3 regions of the Saccharothrix australiensis genome follow, and region 3 is predicted to be linked to each of the others. Evidence: riboswitches for the same ligand, from Rfam matches in the RefSeq annotation. Region 3 holds a riboswitch; each other region holds the start of a gene.
What was found. A riboswitch is a leader RNA that binds a small molecule or an ion and turns the genes downstream of it on or off. The one in region 3 is predicted to bind cobalamin.

Region 1 (6,301 bases), 2.7 Mb from region 3:
CACCAGTTCGGGGTCGCCCGGACCCACTCCGACGCCGTACAGCCTGCCGGTCATTCTTCCTCGCTCGCGATCGCGTTGACGGCCGCCGCGGTCATGGCGCTGCCGCCACGCCGCCCGTGCACGACCAGGTGCTCCAGGGCGCTCTCCGCCAGTGCCTGCTTGGACTCGGCCGCGCCGATGAAGCCGACCGGGATGCCCAGCACGGCCGCCGGCTTCGGCGCGCCCGCCGCGACGAGGTCGAGCAGGTGGAACAGCGCGGTCGGCGCGTTGCCGATGGCGACCACCGCGCCGCCGAGCCGGTCGCCCCACAGCTCCAGCGCGGCGGCGCTGCGGGTGTTGCCCAGCTCGGCCGCCAGCGCGGGCACGCGCGGGTCGCCCAGCGCGCACAGCACCTCGTTGTCCGCGGGCAGCCTGCGCCGGGTGACGCCCGAGGCGACCATCTGCGCGTCGCACAGGATCGGCGCGCCGGCCAGCAGCGCCTCCCGCGCGGCGGACACGACGCCGGGCGAGTACGCGAGGTCGCGGACCAGGTCGACCATGCCGCAGGCGTGGATCATCCGCACGGCGACCCGCGCGACGTCCGCCGGCAGCCCGGTCAGGTCCGCCTCGGCGCGGATGGTGGCGAACGAGCGGCGGTAGATCTCCGCGCCGTCCTTGATGTAGCTGGTCACCTGATCTCCTCGTACCCGTCGCCGGTCGCGACGAACTCCACCACGTCGCCCGCCGGGCGACCACACCGCCGCGCGCAGCCCGACCAGTGCACCGGGCCGGTGTGCGGCGTGCCGATCCACCTCGCCGCGTCCGCCCGGACGTCCGCGAGCGACTTCGCGCAGCCGGGCCGCCCGGTGCACGCGCTGACCCCGTGCCACGGCGAGCCGGGGTCGGTGAACAGGCCGGACGTGTCCGCGCCCGCCGGCACCACCAGGCTCCGCCACGGCGTGAGCCGCACCGGCACGCCCGCGAGCAGCCGCGCGTCGAGCCTGCCCAGCGGCACGCCCGCCACCACCCGGTCGCCGACCGGGCCCGGTGCGACCGGGATCACAGCCGGGGCAACGGCATCCGGTCCTGGCACGCCCAGGGCGGCCGTGATCTTCCGCACACCGCCGTCCACTTCGGACAGCCGCCACGCGGTGCCGCGCGACCGCTGGAACAGCCGCGCGGCCTCGACCACGGCGGCCACCGGGTCCGCCACGCGGAGCCCGCTGTCCCGGCCGGCCAGGAACAACGCGTCGCCGACGAGCCCGACGTCACCGCCCAGGCCGCTCACCGCCGCACCCACCGTGACCAGGAAGCGGCCCGGCAGGTCGGCCAGTTCGGGAACCCGACACAGCGCCCGGTCGAGCGCGTCGACCAGGTCCTGGTTGTCCTCCAGCGGCGCGGCGACGATGTTGCGCACCCGCTCGTGGGTCAGCGAGGGCAGCAGCCCGGCGTCGCGCAGTCGCGCGCCCAGCTCGTGCTCCGCGCCCGGTGCCAGGCCCCTGATCTGCACGTTCGCCCGCGAGGTCAGTTCGAGCCACCCGTCGCCGAGGTCCAGCGCGGCGCTGCGCAGCGCGTCGAACCGGTCCGCCGACAGGGTGCCGCCGGGCACCCGGACGCGGGCCAGCCCGCCGTCGGCGGCCCGGTGCACGTCGACCGCGCCGGGGCAGGCGTCGGGGCGTTCACGGTCCTGGGGCATGGGCTGGATGCTAACGGCCCGTTAGGGTGAGATCCGAACGGCGAAGCAACAGGAGGAAGCCGGTGCGAATCCGGCGCGGTCCCGCCACTGTCACCGGGTGCGAGCCCGGAAGTCAGGAACTCCGCCCGCCGTCCCCTACGACCTGGGGCGAGGACCCCCGAGGGATGGAGCCCGCACGTGATCCTGCTGTTGTCGACCTCCGACACCGACCTGCTGTCCGCCCGTTCCAGCGGCGCCGACTTCCGGCTGGGCAACCCCGCCCGGCTCGCCGCGGACGACCTGCCCGACCTGCTGGAGGGCGTCGACCTGGTGGTCGTGCGCATCCTGGGCGGGCGGCGGATGTGGGAGGAGGGGCTGGACCTGCTGCTGGCCGGTCCCCGTCCGGTGGTGGTGCTGGGCGGTGAGCAGAACCCCGACGCGCCGCTGATGGAGCTGTCGACGGTGCCGGGCGGCGTCTGCGCGGAGGCGCACGCCTACCTGGCGCACGGCGGTCCGGCGAACCTCGCCGAGCTGCATAAGTTCCTGTCGGACACGGTCCTGCTGACCGGCTTCGGGTTCGCGCCCCCGCGGCCCGCGCCGACGTGGGGCGTCCTGGAACGCCCGGCGCGGGCCGACCGGTCCGACGCCACCCGCGCGGACGGCGGCCGTTCCGGCGACGACCGCACCACCGACAGCGACACCACCGACAGCGACACCACCGGGAGCGCCACCACCGGCGGTCGCACCGCGGGCGGCTCCGACCGCGGTGAAGGCCCCGTGATCGCCGTCCTGTACTACCGGGCGCACCACGTCGCCGGCAACACCGCGTTCGTGCACGCCCTGTGCGACGCGATCGAGGCCAAGGGCGGGCGTCCGCTGCCGGTGTACTGCGCGTCGCTGCGCACGGCGGAGCCGGAACTGCTCGCCGAGCTGGCCAAGGCCGACGCGCTGGTCGTGACCGTGCTGGCGGCGGGCGGCACGAACCCCGCCACCGCCTCGGCGGGCGGCGACGACGACGCGTGGGACGTGGGCGCGCTCGCCGCGCTCGACATCCCGATCCTGCAAGGGCTCTGCCTCACCAGCAGCCGCGCGGCGTGGGACGAGAACGACGACGGCCTCTCCCCGCTGGACACCGCGACGCAGGTCGCGATCCCCGAGTTCGACGGCCGCATCATCACGGTCCCGTTCTCCTTCAAGGAGATCGACGAGGACGGGCTCACGGTCTACGTGGCCGACCCGGAACGCGCGCTGCGCGTCGCCGGCATCGCCGTCCGGCACGGCAGGCTGCGGCACATCCCGCCCGCCGAGCGCCGGGTCGCGGTGATGCTCTCGGCGTACCCGACCAAGCACTCCCGCATCGGCAACGCGGTCGGCCTGGACACCCCCGCCAGCGTCGTGCGGCTGCTCAAGGCCCTGCGGGACAACGGTTACGACATCGGCGACGACCTGCCCGGCGTGGCGAACCTGGACGGTGACGCCCTGATCCACGCGCTGATCGCGGCGGGCGGCCAGGACGCCGACTGGCTGACCGAGGAGCAGCTCCAGGGCAACCCCGTCCGCCTGCCCGCCGCCCGGTACCGCGAGTGGTACCGGACGCTGCCCGAGGACGCCCGCGCCGACATGGAGCAGCACTGGGGCGAGGCTCCCGGCGAGCTGTTCGTGGACCGCTCGAAGGACCCCGACGGCGAGATCGTGCTGGCCGCGCTGCGGTCGGGCAACGTCGTCGTGATGGTCCAGCCGCCGCGCGGCTTCGGTGAGAACCCGATCGCGATCTACCACGACCCCGACCTGCCGCCGAGCCACCACTACCTGGCCGCGTACCGGTGGCTGGAGGCCGAGTTCGGCGCGGACGCCGTGGTGCACGTCGGCAAGCACGGCAACCTGGAGTGGCTGCCCGGCAAGACGGTCGGCATGTCGGCGGGCTGCGGCCCGGACGCGGCGCTGGGCGACCTGCCGCTGATCTACCCGTTCCTGGTCAACGATCCGGGCGAGGGCACGCAGGCCAAGCGCCGCGCGCACGCCACCCTGGTCGACCACCTGGTGCCGCCGATGGCCCGCGCCGACAGCTACGGCGACATCGCGCGCCTGGAGCAGCTGCTGGACGAGCACGGCAACATCGCCGCGATGGACCCGGCCAAGCTGCCCGCCATCCGGGCGCAGATCTGGACGCTGATCCAGGCCGCGAAGCTCGACCACGACCTGGGCATCTCCGACCGGCCGCACGACGCCGAGTTCGACGAGCTGATCCTGCACGTCGACGGCTGGCTGTGCGAGGTCAAGGACGTGCAGATCCGCGACGGCCTGCACGTGCTCGGCGAGGCCCCGACCGGCGAGACGCGCGTCAACCTCGTCCTGTCGATCCTCCAGGCCAAGCAGGTCTGGGCGGGCCAGGTCGCCGCGCTGCCGGGGCTGCGGGAGGCGCTGGGCCTCGCCGACGACACCCGCGCGTCCACCGACGCCGTGGAGGCGCGGGCGCGGGCGCTGGTGCAGGCGATGGAGGAGGCCGACTGGGACCCGGCGGTCGCCCGGACGCTGACCGACTCCGAGGACGTGGCGCGCATCCTGGAGTTCGGCGCGCGCGAGGTCGTGCCGCGGCTGGCGCGCACCACCGACGAGATGACCAACGTGCTGCACGCGTTGAACGGCGGCTACGTGCCGGCGGGGCCGAGCGGTTCCCCGTTGCGCGGCTTGGTGAACGTGCTGCCGACGGGCCGCAACTTCTACTCCGTCGACCCGAAGGCCGTGCCGTCGAAGCTGGCCTGGGAGACCGGCCAGGCGATGGCCGACTCGCTGCTGGAGCGCTACCGCGCCGACACCGGCGAGTGGCCCGCGTCGGTCGGCCTGTCGGTGTGGGGCACCAGCGCCATGCGGACCGCCGGCGACGACATCGCGGAAGTGCTGGCCCTGCTGGGCGTGCGACCGGTGTGGGACGACCAGTCGCGGCGGGTGACCGGCCTGGAGGTCGTGCCCCTGGCCGAGCTGGGCCGACCGCGCGTCGACGTCACGGTGCGCATCAGCGGCTTCTTCCGCGATGCCTTCCCGCACGTGGTGGCGCTGCTCGACGACGCCGTCCAGCTCGTCTCCGGTCTCGACGAGCCCGCCGAGGACAACTTCGTCCGGGCGCACGCGGAGGCCGCGCTGGCGGAGCACGGCGACCGGCGGCGCGCCACCATGCGCATCTTCGGCTCCAAGCCGGGCGCGTACGGCGCGGGCCTGCTGCCGCTGATCGACAGCCGGAACTGGCGCGACGACGCCGACCTCGCCGAGGTGTACGCGGTGTGGGGCGGCTACGCGTACGGTCGCGAACTGGACGGCGTGGCGGCGCGGACGGACATGGAGAGCGCCTACAAGCGCATCGCCGTCGCGGCGAAGAACATCGACACGCGCGAGCACGACATCGCCGACTCGGACGACTACTTCCAGTACCACGGCGGCATGGTGGCGACCGTCCGGGCGCTGACCGGCAAGGCGCCCGCCGCCTACGTCGGCGACAGCACGCGGCCCGACGCGGTGCGCACCCGCACCCTGCACGAGGAGACCAACCGGATCTTCCGCGCACGGGTGGTGAACCCGCGCTGGCTGGCCGCGATGCGCAGGCACGGCTACAAGGGCGCGTTCGAACTCGCCGCGACCGTCGACTACCTGTTCGGCTACGACGCGACGACGGGCGTCGTCGCCGACTGGATGTACGAGCAGCTGACGGCCAGCTACGTGCTGGACCCGGAGAACCGGAAGTTCCTCTCCGAGTCGAACCCGTGGGCGCTGCACGGCATCGCGGAGCGCCTGCTGGAGGCGGCGGACCGGGGCCTGTGGGAGCACCCGGAGGCGCAGACGCTGGAGGCGCTGCGCGCGATCTACCTCGAAACCGAGGGCGACCTGGAGGACGGTCGCTGATCCGCCGCACCCCGAGTCGCAGCTGGAGGGCACCGAGGATGGAGCCGATGCGGTGCCGGCGGTTCGCCGTTGGCGACGCGGTCGCGGAGGGGGTCGCGCCGTGACCGGCGGCGCGGGCGACCCGCGCGGTGCACGCCGGGCGGGCGCCCGCCTGGAGGAGGTCGCGCGCGCGGCCGGGGTGTCCAAGTCGACCGTGTCACGGGTGATCAACGGCGAGCCGTACGTCAGCGCGAGGGCCCGCGCGGCGGTCCTCCAGGCCGTCGCGCGCCTCGGCTACCGCCCCAACCAGGCGGCCCGCGCGCTGGCGGGCAGCCGGGCGAACTCCGTCGCGCTGGTCGTCTCCGAGCGGGGCGGGCGGGTGCCGGCGGACCCGTTCCTCGCGGGCGTCCTGCGCGGCGTCCACGGGGAGCTGGCGCGCAGGCGGGTCGAGCTGGTGCTCGTGCTGAGCGGCGAGGACGACCCGCGGGACCTGGTGGACCGCCTGTGCGGCGGGCACGTGGACGGCGCGCTGGTGGTCGCGCCGCACGGGCGGGACCCGCTGCCGCGCGCCCTGCTCGACGCGGGCCTGCCCACCGTGGTCGGCGGCCGACCGCTGGGCGCGAGCGGTTTGTCCTATGTGGACTGCGACAACTTCGACGGCGCGCTGCGGGCCGCGCGGCGCCTGGTGTCGTCGGGGCGCGAGCGCGTCGCGACCATCGCCGGGCCGGCGGACACGGCGGCGGGCGTGGACCGGCTCTCCGGCTGGAAGCGCGG
Region 2 (6,301 bases), 1.2 Mb from region 3:
CAGGTAGGTCTCGCGGTCGAGTTCGCCGCGCCGCAGCCGGGCCAGCGCGAGCACCGGCCCGAGGCTGGCCAGGTCGCCCGCCGCGCCGTGCGCGCCGGTCAGCAGCGCGGTCGCGTCCTGCTCGCCCACCAGCCGCACCAGCGTCCGCCGCAGCCGGGCGTCCGCGCCGACGACGCTGCGCGCGCCCGCGTCGTACACGCGGATGTCGTCGCGCAGCAGGGCGTCCAAGTCCGACTCCCACAGGGCGCGCAGCTCCGCCGGTGTGGTGGCGGCGGCGATGCGCGCCCGCAGGTGCGCGGCCCGCGCGGGCGCGGCGTCGATCAGGCCGCCGATGCGCTTGGCGTACTCGCGGTTCTGCCGGGCGAACGACGCCAGCGCGGCGACGGACGCGCGCACGACGGCGAGCCGGGGCATCGGCAGGCCCGGCACCACGACGCCCTCCGGGAGGCGGCCGAACACCCGCTCGGCGAGCCGCCGCGTCACACCGCCCAGCCCGACGGCCGTGCCGACGGCGAGCGCCGCGCTGAGGTTGAGGTAGAACCGGCCGCCGATGTTGCCCGTCGTGGGGTGCCCGCCGATCGCGGGCTGCGCGAGCACCTGCGCCGCCGACCAGGTGGCGGGCGTCATCACGCTGGGCACGGCTTCGCCGAGGTTCGCGCACGTCCACAGGTAGTCGCCGCGCAGGCTGTCGTTCCACACCTCCGCCAGCGCGGTGATCGGGCGGGCCTGGAGGATCGCGAACCGGCCGTCGTGCCGGGCCCACTCGACGTCCACCGGCACGCCGTACAGGTCCTGGACGCGGGCGCCCAGCGCGGCGAGTTCGAGCACCTGCCGCTCGTCGAGGACACCGCCACCGGACCGCACGTCGCCGTCGGACCGCACGACACCGCTGGACACCACGTAGGTGTCGGGTGTGACCTCGCCGGCGACCAGCGCCTCGCCGAGCCCCGGCGCGGCGTTGACCACGATCTCGTCGCGCGCGCCGGTCACGGGGTCGGCGGTGAACAGCACGCCCGCCGCGTCGGCGGGCACGAGTTCCTGCACCACCACGGCCATCGCCGCGTCGGTGACGCCGTTGCGGGCGCGGTAGGCCACGGCCCGCTCGGTCCACAGCGACGCCCAGCAGCGCTTCACCGCGTCCAGCACGTCCTCGCCGCGCACGTCCAGGACCGTGTCGTGCTGGCCCGCGAACGACAGGTCGGGCAGGTCCTCCGCGGTGGCCGAGGAGCGGACCGCCACCGGGCCGTCGGGCAGGGCGGCGAGGATCGCGGAGGCGATCACCGGCGGCACCGGTCGGGCCGCGAACCCCTCCGGGGTCAGGCCGTCGGCGAAGACCCGGTAGGCGTGCGTGGTGACGTGGAAGCCGCCGGGCACGGGCAGCCCCGCGCGCACGAGCGCCGCCAGCGACGCGCCCTTCCCGCCGACCGCGTCGAGGTCGGCCCCGGGGTCGTCCAGCGGCAGCACGAACGCGTCGGTCCCCATGTCGCGATCATGGCACGCCGTCCGGTCCGCCGTGGCGGATTCCGTTGTCCCGCACCGGTGCGGCGCGTGACCGCAGCCGACTGGGCTCGGCCGGGGCCGGCGGGCTCAGTCGCGGGCGGGACGGCTGTCGACGCGCTCGGGGACGGCCGGCCGCCGGTTCGCGGGCGTCGGCGTGCGCACGGCCCGCCCGGTCATCGCCACGCCGAGCAGGACGACCGCCATGCCAACGACGACGCGGGGCGTCAGCGGCTCGTCGAGCACGAGCGCGCCGAGCGCCACCGACACCACCGGCAGCAGGTAGCCGACCGTGGCGGCGCTCGTCGGCCCTTCGTCCTCGATGATCCGGTAGTTGAGGTAGAACGTGACGCCGGTCCCGAGGGTGCCGAGGACCACCACGGCGACCAGCGCGGTGGCGTTCGGGTGGGCGGGCTGCGACGCGGGCAGCGCGAGCGCGCCCAGACCGGTGGCGGTCAGCAGCTGCGCGGCGGAGATCGCGATCGGACCGCCGCGGCCGACGAGCGCGCGGCCCATGTAGGCGAACGCGACCGCGTAGCTGGCCGCGGCGGCCAGCAGCGCGACCGCGCCCCAGCTCAGGAGGCCGTGTTGCCGCCACGGCGCGAAGATCACCAGCACGCCGACGAACCCGAGGACGAGCCCGCCGACCCGGACGGGGGTCAGGCCGCGCTCGGCGCCCAGCAGCAGGCCGATCAGCAGCGCCCACAGCGGGGTGGTGGCGTTGAGGACGCCGGCGACCCCGGAGTCCACGGTCTGCTCGCCGATGCCGAACAGCAGGAACGGGAGCGCGTTGCAGAACAGCGCCGCGACGACGAGGCGCGCCCAGGTCGCCCGGTCGCGCGGCAGCCGCTGGCGGTGGACGGCCGCCAGGCCCAGCAGGACGGCCGCGCCCAGGGCGCAGCGGACCACCGCGATCTGGGCGGGCGTCAGCCCCGTCAGCGCGAGCTTGATCCACAGGAAGCCCGAGCCCCACAGGAGCGCCAGCACTCCCATCCGCGCCGCTGATCGGGTCGTCATGGTGTCCACGGTGCCGCAGGACGGGCTTCAAGAAAAGTTAAGACCGGTGGGACCGCGTTAAGCGCTACTTAATGATCGGAAGCCGGCGACTCCGCTTCCCCGCCGGGCGCACCGGGGCCGCGCCCTGACGACCCGGTGCCCACCGGGCGCACCGGGGACGCTCCGCTCCCCCGCCCACGCGCCGGGGAGGCGCGCCGAGTCGTGTCGGCGGGCCTCCCCGGCGGGCGGGCCGGCGTCGCGCGCCGGTCAGCGCGTGTGCACCATCAGCGAGTCCACGCCGTGCACGATCGACGCCGTCCGGAACGTCGGCCGTTCGTCGGCGAGCCGCAGGTTCGGGAACCGCCGCAGCAGCGCCGGGTAGGCGGCCCGCAGCTCCATCCGCGCCAGTTCCGCGCCGACGCACCGGTGCGCGCCGTACCCGAACGCCAGGTGCTGCGAGACCTTGCGCGCCGCGTCGAAGTCGAGCCGGTCCAGGCCCTCCCGGTTCGCGGCGCTCAGCGACACCACGACCACGTCGCCCTCGGCGATCCGCGCGCCGCCGATCTCCAGGTCGTGCTTGGCGAACCGGGGGAACGCCACCTGCACGACGCTGAGGTGGCGCAGCAGCTCCTCGACCAGCGGCGCGACGGCCTGGTCGTCGTCGCGCATCGCCGACCGCGCCGCCGGGTCGGTGATCAGGACGATCGCGCCCAGCGCCAGCATGCTCGCGGTGGTGTCGAACCCCCCGGTCAGGACACCGTCGGCCAGGCCGGCCAGCTCCTCGTCGCCGACCGCGTCGCCGTGCTCGCGGATGATCATGCCGAGCAGGCCGTCACCGGGCGAGCGGCGCTCCTTGCGGACGATCTTCTCCATGTACTTCAGCGACTCGGAGATCGCGCCCAGCGCCGAGTTCGCGCCGCCGAACAGGTCGAACCGCGCCGCCGCCAGCTCCTGGAACCGGGCGCGGTCCTCGTAGGGCACGCCGAGCAGCTCGCAGATCGTCAGCGAGGGGATCGGCAGCGCGAACTCCTTCACCAGGTCCACCGGTCCGTCGACGGCGGCCATCGCGTCCAGGCGCTCGGTGACGATCTCGTCGATGCGCGGCACCAGGCGCGACATCCGGCGCATGGTGAACTCCGGCGTCAGCAGCTTGCGCAGGCGCGTGTGGTCCGGCGGGTCGGCGAACCCGAGACCACCGGGGGTCTGCTCGATCCGCCCGACCGCCGCGCCGAGCCGCGCGTAATCATTACTGAACGCTTCTGTGTCGGAAAGCACTTTCCTCGCCTCGGCCTGGCCCGTGACCAACCACACGCGCACGCCGAACGGCACCGGCAACCGGTGCACCGGGCCGGCCTCGCTCATCCGCCCCAACTCGGCGGCCGGCACGACCCCATCCCGCTTCAACGGGACCAGCGCACGGTCCGGGAGCAGCGACAACGCCCTCGAACCGATCCTGCCCATGACCCACCGCGTCACCGAACGCCGTGCGACCCACGCCACCAATCCGTCGCGCACAGACGCCAGAGTCGCCATCCCAACACCCCTCTTCCCCAGGTTGATTCGAACGACGGTAACCGTACGTACGAGCGAACAGCATCGCGCCACAGGCGGATTGACAGCGCGTGGCCGGTGACAGACGATCGGCAATCGCGCATGAAACGGGGGAAGCCGGTCGGAATCCGGCGCTGACCCGCAACGGTAGGTCCCACGTGGACGAGCCCGAACACCCGCCGTGCGTGCACAGCTCCTGACACCGTCGAGGTCCACGGTGCGGAGTCCGGGGGAGGTCGGCGACGGCTGTCCGGGGTCCGCGCCCCTCGCGCCCGGAAAGGCCGCACCATGCCGTTGAGACGGACCGCAGCACTCGCACTGTCCGCCCTCGTCGCAGCGCCGGTCCTCGCCGCCGCGCCCGCCGCCGCCGAGCCCGTCACCACCGAGCCCGTCACCACTCGGGAGCCCGTGGCGGCCGCCGCCGGCTGGCTGGCCCGGCAACTGGTCGACGGCGAGCGGTTCGAGACCGTCATCGGGACGGACACCTACCCCGACCAGGGCCTGACCATCGACGCGCTGCTCGCGTTCGACGCGGCGGGCGTCGCGCAGGACAACGCGCGCAAGGCGCTCGCGTGGCTCGGGAAGCCCGAGGTCATCGGCGGCTACGTCACCGACGACCAGGGCTCCCGGTACGCCGGCGCGCACGCCAAGCTCGCGCTCGCCGTCCTGGCCCAGGGCGGGGACCCGACGGACTTCGGCGGCGTCGACCTGATCGCCGGGCTGACCGCCCTGCAGGCACCGTCCGGCCGGTTCACCGACCGGACGACGCCCCCGACCGACTACACCAACAGCTTCACGCAGTCCATCGCGGTGATCGCCCTGGAGCGGCACGACGCCGCGCCGGGCGTGGCCGTGGACTTCCTGGCGAACAGCGCCTGCCCGGACGGCGGGTTCCCGCTGAAGTTCGAGCAGCCGACCTGCACGTCGCAGGTCGACGCCACCGCGATGGCCGTGCAGGCGCTGCTCGCCGCGGGCCGCACCGCCACCGCCACCGAGGGCCTGGACTGGCTGGTGACCCAGCAGGCGGACGACGGCGGGTTCCGCGACAACGGGCTGCCCGGCGACCAGGGGACCACGAGCAACGCCAACAGCACCGGGCTGGCCGCGCAGGCGCTGCGCGTGGGCGGGCGCACCGCCGCCGCGGACCGGGCCGTCGCCCACCTCACCGGCCTCCAGGTCGGGTGCGGCGACGACCGGACGGCGGGCGCGATCGCCTACGACGGCGCCGGCTTCAAGCCGGGCAACGCCGTCCGCGCCACCACGCAGGCCGTCCTGGGCCTGTCCGGGGTGGGCCTCGCGGAGATCTCCTCGGCGGGCGACAAGCCCGCCGCGCCCGTGCTCGACTGCACGACCACCACCACGACGACCACGACGACCACCACGACGACGGAAGAGCCCGCTCCGTCCACTTCGGACACCACGCCCGCCGCGCCGGCCGCCGGCTCCGCCGGTGAGCTGGCCCGCACCGGCGTCGCCACCGGTCCGGCGCTGCTGCTCGGCGTGCTGCTGGTGCTGGCCGGTGCGCTGGCGATGGCGTTGGGGCGCAAGCGGTACACGACGGTGAAGGAGGAGCAGTGACGATCCGCAAGCTCTGGTCGGCCCTGGCGGTGCTGGCCGCCACCGGTGGCGCGCTGGTGGCGGTGTCGCCCGCCGCGCAGGCCGCGCCGTGCCCCGGCACGAGCGGCGTGACCGTGGTGGTCGACTTCACCGCCCTGGGCGGTGCGGTGCAGACCGCGTGCGCGCCCGGCGACCCCGCGACCGGTCTCGCGGCGCTGACCGGCGCCGGGTTCAGCTACGCCTTCCTGCCCCGGCAGCCCGGATTCGTGTGCCGGATCAACGCGCTGCCCAACCCGTGCAACGGCGCCCCGGTGACGGCGTACTGGTCGTACTGGCACGCCCAGCCGGGCGGCACCTGGGCCTACAGCACGTCCGGCGCGTCCGCCCACGACCCCGCGCCGGGCAGCGTCGAGGGCTGGGCGTTCGGCGCGGGGCAAGCGCCTTCCACCGCACCGTGACGGCACGTGCGGGATCGGCCGCAGCCAGTGGTGCGGCGCCGCCGACCGCAGCCAGTGGTGCGCCGGGGGTGCCTCCCGTCACGAGCGGACCGCCTCGCGCCGCCGGTGTCGGGGGCGGGCACCGCCGACCGGCCACGACCGGCGGCGAACCGCGCAGGGCGCTCGGCGTCCGGTCGCGCGCCCTGCTGCTGGTGGTTGGGCTGCTGGTGGTTGGGCTGCTCGCGGCCGGGCCGCTGGTGGCG
Region 3 (6,301 bases):
CGGACGGCGCGGCCTGGATCATGCGCCGCACCGAGGAGGTGTTCCGCGAGGGGCTGCCGTGGCGGCCGGGCGCGCGGGACGCACTGCGGGCCGTCCGCGCGTCGGGCGTGCCGATGGCGCTGGTGACGTCCACCGAGCGGGGGCTGACCGAGGTCGCCCTGGACACCATCGGGCGGGACCTGTTCGACGTGACCGTGTGCGGTGACGAGGTGGAGGGCCGCAACAAGCCCCTGCCCGACCCGTACCTCAAGGCGGCGCGGCTGCTGGGGGTGGACGCCTCGGCGTGCGTGGCGGTCGAGGACTCGCCGACCGGTGTCGCGTCGGCGGTCGCGGCCGGGTGCACCGTCCTGGTCGTGCCGTGCGACGTGCCGGTGCCGTCGGGGGAGCGGCGGGTCTTCCGCGAGTCCCTGGTCGGGGTCGACCTCGACGTGCTGACCGCGCTGCGCGCCTGACCCCGGCACGCCCGTGGCCCGATGCCGGCCCCGGAGCGGGTGCCGCGAGGCGTGCCGTGCCGTGCCGAGGTGTTGCCGTGCCGAGGTGTTGCCGTGCCGAGGTGTTGCCGTGCCGCCGCGCCGGCCTGCCTTGGGCGGCGGAATGGTGTCGTCGTGCCGGAAGGCGTTGTCGTGCCCCGGCGGGTGCGATCCCGCCCAGGGCACGACGAGCCTGGCGCGCGTCCGGTCCAGGGCAAGACCAGCCCGGCGCGCGTCCCGGTCAGGCCGGGACAGCGCCCTCCCGCACCTTGTCCGCGCGCACCGCCGGGTCGACCAGCAACCCGAACACCACGCCCAGCCCGAGCCACAGCGTGGCCGTCTCGGCGAGCGACGCGAGCCGGAACTCCCACAGGACGGCGCTCGGCATGTCCGCCGGTATCGCGTCCGGCGGCGCGGGGAACACCAGCAGGAGCAGCGTGCCCGCCGCGACCACCGCCAGCGCCACCACCGTCGACCGCACCGGCCCGCTCAGGTGGCCCAACCGGGACGCCAGCAGGCTCGCCCCGGCCACCACCAGCAGACCGGCCGCGATCAGCCCCAGGTAGAGCACCGTCCGGTACCCGACCGTCGCCGGGTCGCCCACCGCTGGCGGGTTGGCCGGGTACTTGACCGCCGGCAGCAGCGCCGCCGCCCCGAACACCGCCGCCGCCAGGGACACGCTGCGGCTGAACGGCGGCCGACCGGCGAACCACCGGCGGGACCCGGCGTACGCGGTGGCGAACAGCGCGCCCACCGCCAACCCGACGATCACCGCCGCCAGGACGCCACCGACGAGCTGCGCGCCCCGACCGACCAGTTCACCGTGGTCGTGCCCGCCCGACCCGGCCGGTTCGGCCGCGGCACGGGCCTCCTCGACCGCCAGCGCCGCGCGGATCGGCACCTCCACGACGACGAGTCCGACCAGGCCCGCGAGCAGACCGGCGACACCACCCGCGCCGATGCCGCGCAGCAACACGCTCCGATAGTCGTCCACGTGGCTGTTCACGGCAGGCCCTAGTGGCACGGGACGCCGAGCGCGTGCCGCCCGTCGTGGAAGAACTCGTGCAGCGCCTCGGCGGAGTGGCCGAGCGCCAGGCCGTTCTCCTGGAGGACCAGCCAGGTGACGACCAGTGCGACCAGCGCGACGGCGTAGGCCCACCGGGGTAAGCGAAGGGGATGTGCGGGGCTCGTCATGACGGCCTCCTCCATACCTCGTGGAAGGTCAACAACAACGCGCGCCGCGGCCGGTCTCCTGACTCCCGGATCGACACCGTCCCCGCGTCTTCCCAGCCGCAGGCGCGGCCAGTGACGTGCTCGGCGAGTTGGCTTCCCGGTCACAGTGGCGAGGACCGCGCCGGATTCCCACCGGCTTCCCGTCCACCGCGGCGCTGGAACCGTAAGTGCCCGCGACCGTCCGGCACAACCGGCCAGACGAGTTGTCATCCACCCGGCCCCGACTACCACCCGCAGGCGAACCTGCCTCGGAAAACGAGCCGGACACCCGCGCCCGGCACCGAGTTCGAGGGCACCCGACAGCGCACCCGGCACCGCGTTAGGGGCGCGCGGGCAACCGCGCCCGGTACCGCGTTCGAGGACGCGCGGCACCGCGCCCGGCACCGCGTTCGGGGGCGCGCGGCAGTGCGTTCGAGGGTGTCTCGGCCCACCGTCGGCGCGGCTCGGGACCCCAGTGGGATCGACGCCGGTGTCCAGTGCCCGGAGCACTGCGCTGAAGCCCCGACCGGAACACACCGGCCGGCAACCGAGCGCGCTCCCGACCCCAGCGGAAACCGAGTGCCGCTCCCGGCCTCGCCGGAACCGGGCGACGTTCCCTACCTCGTCGGGCTCACCGCGCGGGCAGAGGGCAGTCGCCGCACGTCCCACCGCCGTCGACGCGGTAGTAGAGGCAGCAGCTGCGCCGCCGGAACACGACCTCGCCGGGGAACGGGATGAACTCGCCCGAACCGCGCAACGGCGGATCGCCCAACAGCCGGGCACCCAAAGCGAGGCAGTCCTCGACCGACGCGACACCGCTGCGCCCGACCGTCCGCAACGCGCCGGCGATGGAGGACGCCGCGTTGCCCCACAACAACCCGCGGGCGACCGGCACGACCTCGCGGATCGCCGCCACCACCGGCTCCAACGACTCGACGACACCCACGCCGGCGACCGGCTCCGCGATCCGCACGCGCAGCCCGTCCGGCCCGTAGCGCCACCACAGGTTGCCGGGCCGGATGTCCGGGGCCACCCCGCCGACGGCGTGGGCGGCCACCGTCGGGCACAGCAGCCGAGCCGTGAAGCTGAGGAAGAACAACGACGCGGCGACCCGGTCCTCCCCGGTCCGGTACCGCTCGGCGATGGCCTCCACCGTGCGCGGCAACGCCGACCCGTCGAGCAACGCGTCGCCGGGCAGCCAACCATCACCGCCTGGACCGGTCCCGGGTGGCCGACCGACGTCCAGGGCGAAGAACGGGCTGAGGCCGCGGACCTGGCGCAGGGTGGACAGCACGGAGGCGTAGTCGGTCACGTGGCCAGTCTGCCGCCGTGGGCCTGCGAGGGGCGGGGCGGACCCTTCATTCGGGCGGCGTGCACGCGCACAGGGCGAATCGGTGCGTGAGGAGCCGGTGAGCCGGTGTGGAGCGAACCGGCGGCGACCGAACCGGCGCGGACCGAACCGGCGCGGAACGAACCGGCGCGGGCGAGTGGCACCGACTGCGCGGGGTGGTGTGGTGCCGCACCGGACGCCGGGTTGTCCGCGTGTGGCATGGGTCTGTAATCGGAGCGCGCGGCTCCCGGTCACGGCATGTAGAAGGTCAGCAGGTCGCTGCGCACGGGTGGGAAGAGGGTGTGCATCAGGTCCGCGTTCGGGCCGGGGTAGACGTCGGCGAACCTCGCCGTCAGACCGCGCAGCCCGTGCGGGCCGAACAGCAGCGACGGCAGGAGGTCCGGGGCCACGCCCGCGCCACCCGCCGCGCCGGGGGCCTGCATGGTGCCGCCGGCGACGACCGGACCCACCTCGCCGGCCCGGTAGGGCAGGCGGACGTGGGAGCGGTAGAACGACACGACCGCCTCGCCCTCCGCGTCGGCGAACGGCGACCCGGCCAACCTCCGCCCGAACACCGGGCGCAGGTGTTCCAGCAGCGCCACCGGATCGGCGACGCGCACGTAGTACGACTGCGCGTCTTCCGGCGCCGGCCCGAGGAACGGCTCCAACGCGTCCCCACCCACCGTGCCGGGACGCTCGTTCGCACTCGTCGCCCCGGTGTGCGCGAGCAGCGCGTGCACGGCAGCGGCGTCCACCGCAGCCACGTCGCACAGCCGCACGCCCTCGTGCGGAGGCGTCGACCGAGCGGTGCCGACCGGCACGCCGTCGCGCTCCACGAGCCACTGCGTGCTGCCGTCACGGGCCACGAGCCAGCGCCACAACGGAGCCGAGTGCGGCATCCACAGGTCGGCGCGTGCCTGCTCGGCGGCTTGGAGCCGCGCCATCGCGGGGATGTCGTCCGCTGTGGCCTCCCGCACGGTGTCACGCGGGGCGGCTGCCCGCATCGTGTCGGATGTCGTGCCCTGTGCAGCGCCGTCCTGTGCCGCGTCGTCCTGTGCCGCGCCGCGGGCGGTTTCCCGTTCCGTGTCGGGCGCGGCCTTCCCCGTCGCGGCGGGTGAGGGCGGCGGTGCGCCGACCACCGGCCGTTCCGGCGCGATCGGGATCGCGTAGGTGTAGCCGAACTGCCGGTAGAAGTACGGGATGCCGAGCATCACGTTCACCAACTGCCCGCGCGCCGCCGAACGCTCGTGCGCCCACCCCATCAACGCCCGGACCAGCCCGCGCCCCTCGTAGTCGCGGTGGGTGGCGACCAGTTCGACCTGCCCGGCCGGGATCTCCACACCGCCCAGGACGAGCGTCTCGTCCAGGAGGGTGGCGGTGGACACCACGCGGTCACCGTCCACGACGACCGCGCACGCCTCCCACCCGGCGTCCGGGTCCTCGACGACGAGCCGGTGGTCCACCGCGTCGGCCGGCTCGCCGCGCTCGGTCAGCAGCGCGCCGATCTGGTCGAGGTCACGTGGCTCCGCGGTGCGCAGCACCAGTCCATCGGACAGGGTCATCGGTGCAGTGTCGAGGTCCTCCTTTCGTCGTGCCACTGGTTTTCGGTGGACATCGCCGCCGGCCTGTCGGGAGACGGGCCGGCGGCGAACTCGTTTGGTGGCTCGGACACGGCTGACGCAGAATCCCGCCCATGTCCTGGCTGCCGTCCGACTACACCCACCCCACCCGCGTCGACCTCGGCACGGGCCACCACCTCAGGCCGATCCGGGAGTCCGATGTGGACCTCGACTACCCGGCCGTCATGGGGTCGAGGGAGCGGTTGTGGTCGTTGTTCGGCGAGCAGTGGCACTGGCCGCCCGCGACGATGACCTACGAGCAGGACCGCGCCGACCTCGCCCGCCACGAGCGGGAAGCCGAGGCGCACCAGTCGTTCAACTACGCCCTGTTCGACAACGACGAGACGGCCCTGCTCGGCTGTGTCTACCTCGACCCGCCGGGGAGCGGGTCGGTGGGCAGCAGTGGTTCGGTGGGTAGCGGTTCGGCAGGCAGTGGTTCGGCGGGGGTTGGGTTGGTGGAGGACGCGCTCATCGCGTGGTGGGTCGTGGACGAGTACGTCGGCACCGACCTCGAACGGGCGCTGGACGCCTTCGTCCCGCGGTGGATCGCGCGCGACTGGCCTTTCACCCGACCCCGGTTCGGGCTCTGAGCGCTCACCCGTACGACGGCGCGGGAACCTCGCGCGGGTCGCCGAACCACCTCCCCAGGGCCTTGACCAGCTCCTCGGGGTCTCCGCCCGCCCAGGCCACGTAGCCGTCCGGTCTGACGAGCACCGCCTCGGCGGGTGGCGCGGGTGTCGTGGTGGTGACGACGTCCACGCGGTCCGTCCACGGGGTGGCTCGCGCACGCAGGTCGGCGCGATCGGCGAAGTCGAAGAGCAGCGGGCGGCCCGTTCGGCACACGTGCGCGACGCGCGTGGTGCCGGACAGCGGGAGGTCGGGCATCCAGCGCCCGATCAGCGGGTGCGTCGACGTGCCCATGTCGTAGACGGTGTCCGCGCCCGACATCAGGTCGGAGAGGCGGCGGATCGCGGGCTCGTCCTGGAGGAGTTCGGTGAGGACGTCGCGCAGCGCGGTGATGTTCGGGCCTTCCGCGAGCAGGGCCATCTGGGCCCGGCTGTGGGTGATGACGCGTTGGCCCACCGGCCTGCGCTCCGACTCGTAGGTGTCGAGCAGGCCCGGCGGCGCCCAGCCGTCGATCTCGGCCGCCAGTTTCCACCCCAGGTTGAGCGCGTCCTGGAGGCCCAGGTTGAGACCGGGGCCGCCGACCCCGGAGTGGACGTGGGCCGAGTCGCCCACCAGGAGCACCCGGCCCACGCGGTAGCGGTCGGCCAGGCGGGAGTTCGTGCCCTCGGCCCGGCGGTTGAGCGCCGACGGGTGGCCGCCGCGCGGTTCGCTCATCGGCAGCTCGACACCCAGCACCCGCCGCGCGGCCGCGCGCAGCTCGTCCAGCGGCATCTCGTCGGTGTTGGTCAGGCCGGTGCCGCCCCGCTCGATCATGGCGATGCGGTAGATGCCCGGCTGGAACATGGCGAACGCGAAGACGCCGCGCTCGGTGCGGTGGAAGGTGCCGGGCCACAGGACGCCCAGGCCGGGCACGTCGAGCCGGCCCGTGGCGTGGTCGGCGACCGGCTCGTGGATCACCACCTGGCCGGTGCGGTGGGTGAAGCCGTCGTCGGTGACGCCGGGGAACCCGATGCCGGCGCGTTTGCGGATCACGCTGTGGCCGC

Region 1: it holds a riboswitch for cobalamin, as region 3 does, so the genes downstream of both, cobN (cobaltochelatase subunit CobN) here and C8E97_RS23075 (CbtB domain-containing protein) in region 3, are expected to answer to the same signal.
Region 2: it holds a riboswitch for cobalamin, as region 3 does, so the genes downstream of both, C8E97_RS18445 (prenyltransferase/squalene oxidase repeat-containing protein) here and C8E97_RS23075 (CbtB domain-containing protein) in region 3, are expected to answer to the same signal.

The regions. Positions count from the first base shown of each region.
Region 1 covers NZ_RBXO01000001.1:2,776,050-2,782,350, forward strand. Annotated here, with positions in the region: gene cobJ (precorrin-3B C(17)-methyltransferase) at 1-54, opposite strand, end outside; gene C8E97_RS12885 (precorrin-8X methylmutase) at 51-671, opposite strand; gene C8E97_RS12890 (hypothetical protein) at 668-1,675, opposite strand; cobalamin riboswitch at 1,683-1,816, shown strand; gene cobN (cobaltochelatase subunit CobN) at 1,853-5,548, shown strand; gene C8E97_RS12900 (LacI family DNA-binding transcriptional regulator) at 5,649-6,301, shown strand, end outside.
Region 2 covers NZ_RBXO01000001.1:4,274,627-4,280,927, forward strand. Annotated here, with positions in the region: gene C8E97_RS18430 (PEP/pyruvate-binding domain-containing protein) at 1-1,482, opposite strand, end outside; gene C8E97_RS18435 (DMT family transporter) at 1,588-2,514, opposite strand; gene C8E97_RS18440 (cytochrome P450) at 2,761-4,026, opposite strand; cobalamin riboswitch at 4,104-4,242, shown strand; gene C8E97_RS18445 (prenyltransferase/squalene oxidase repeat-containing protein) at 4,333-5,622, shown strand; gene C8E97_RS18450 (hypothetical protein) at 5,619-6,059, shown strand; gene C8E97_RS35380 (hypothetical protein) at 6,128-6,301, shown strand, end outside.
Region 3 covers NZ_RBXO01000001.1:5,461,465-5,467,765, reverse strand. Annotated here, with positions in the region: gene C8E97_RS23085 (HAD family hydrolase) at 1-452, shown strand, start outside; gene C8E97_RS23080 (CbtA family protein) at 712-1,464, opposite strand; gene C8E97_RS23075 (CbtB domain-containing protein) at 1,485-1,664, opposite strand; cobalamin riboswitch at 1,696-1,870, opposite strand; gene C8E97_RS23070 ((2Fe-2S)-binding protein) at 2,314-2,994, opposite strand; gene C8E97_RS23065 (GNAT family N-acetyltransferase) at 3,264-4,574, opposite strand; gene C8E97_RS23060 (N-acetyltransferase) at 4,706-5,221, shown strand; gene C8E97_RS23055 (FAD-dependent monooxygenase) at 5,226-6,301, opposite strand, start outside.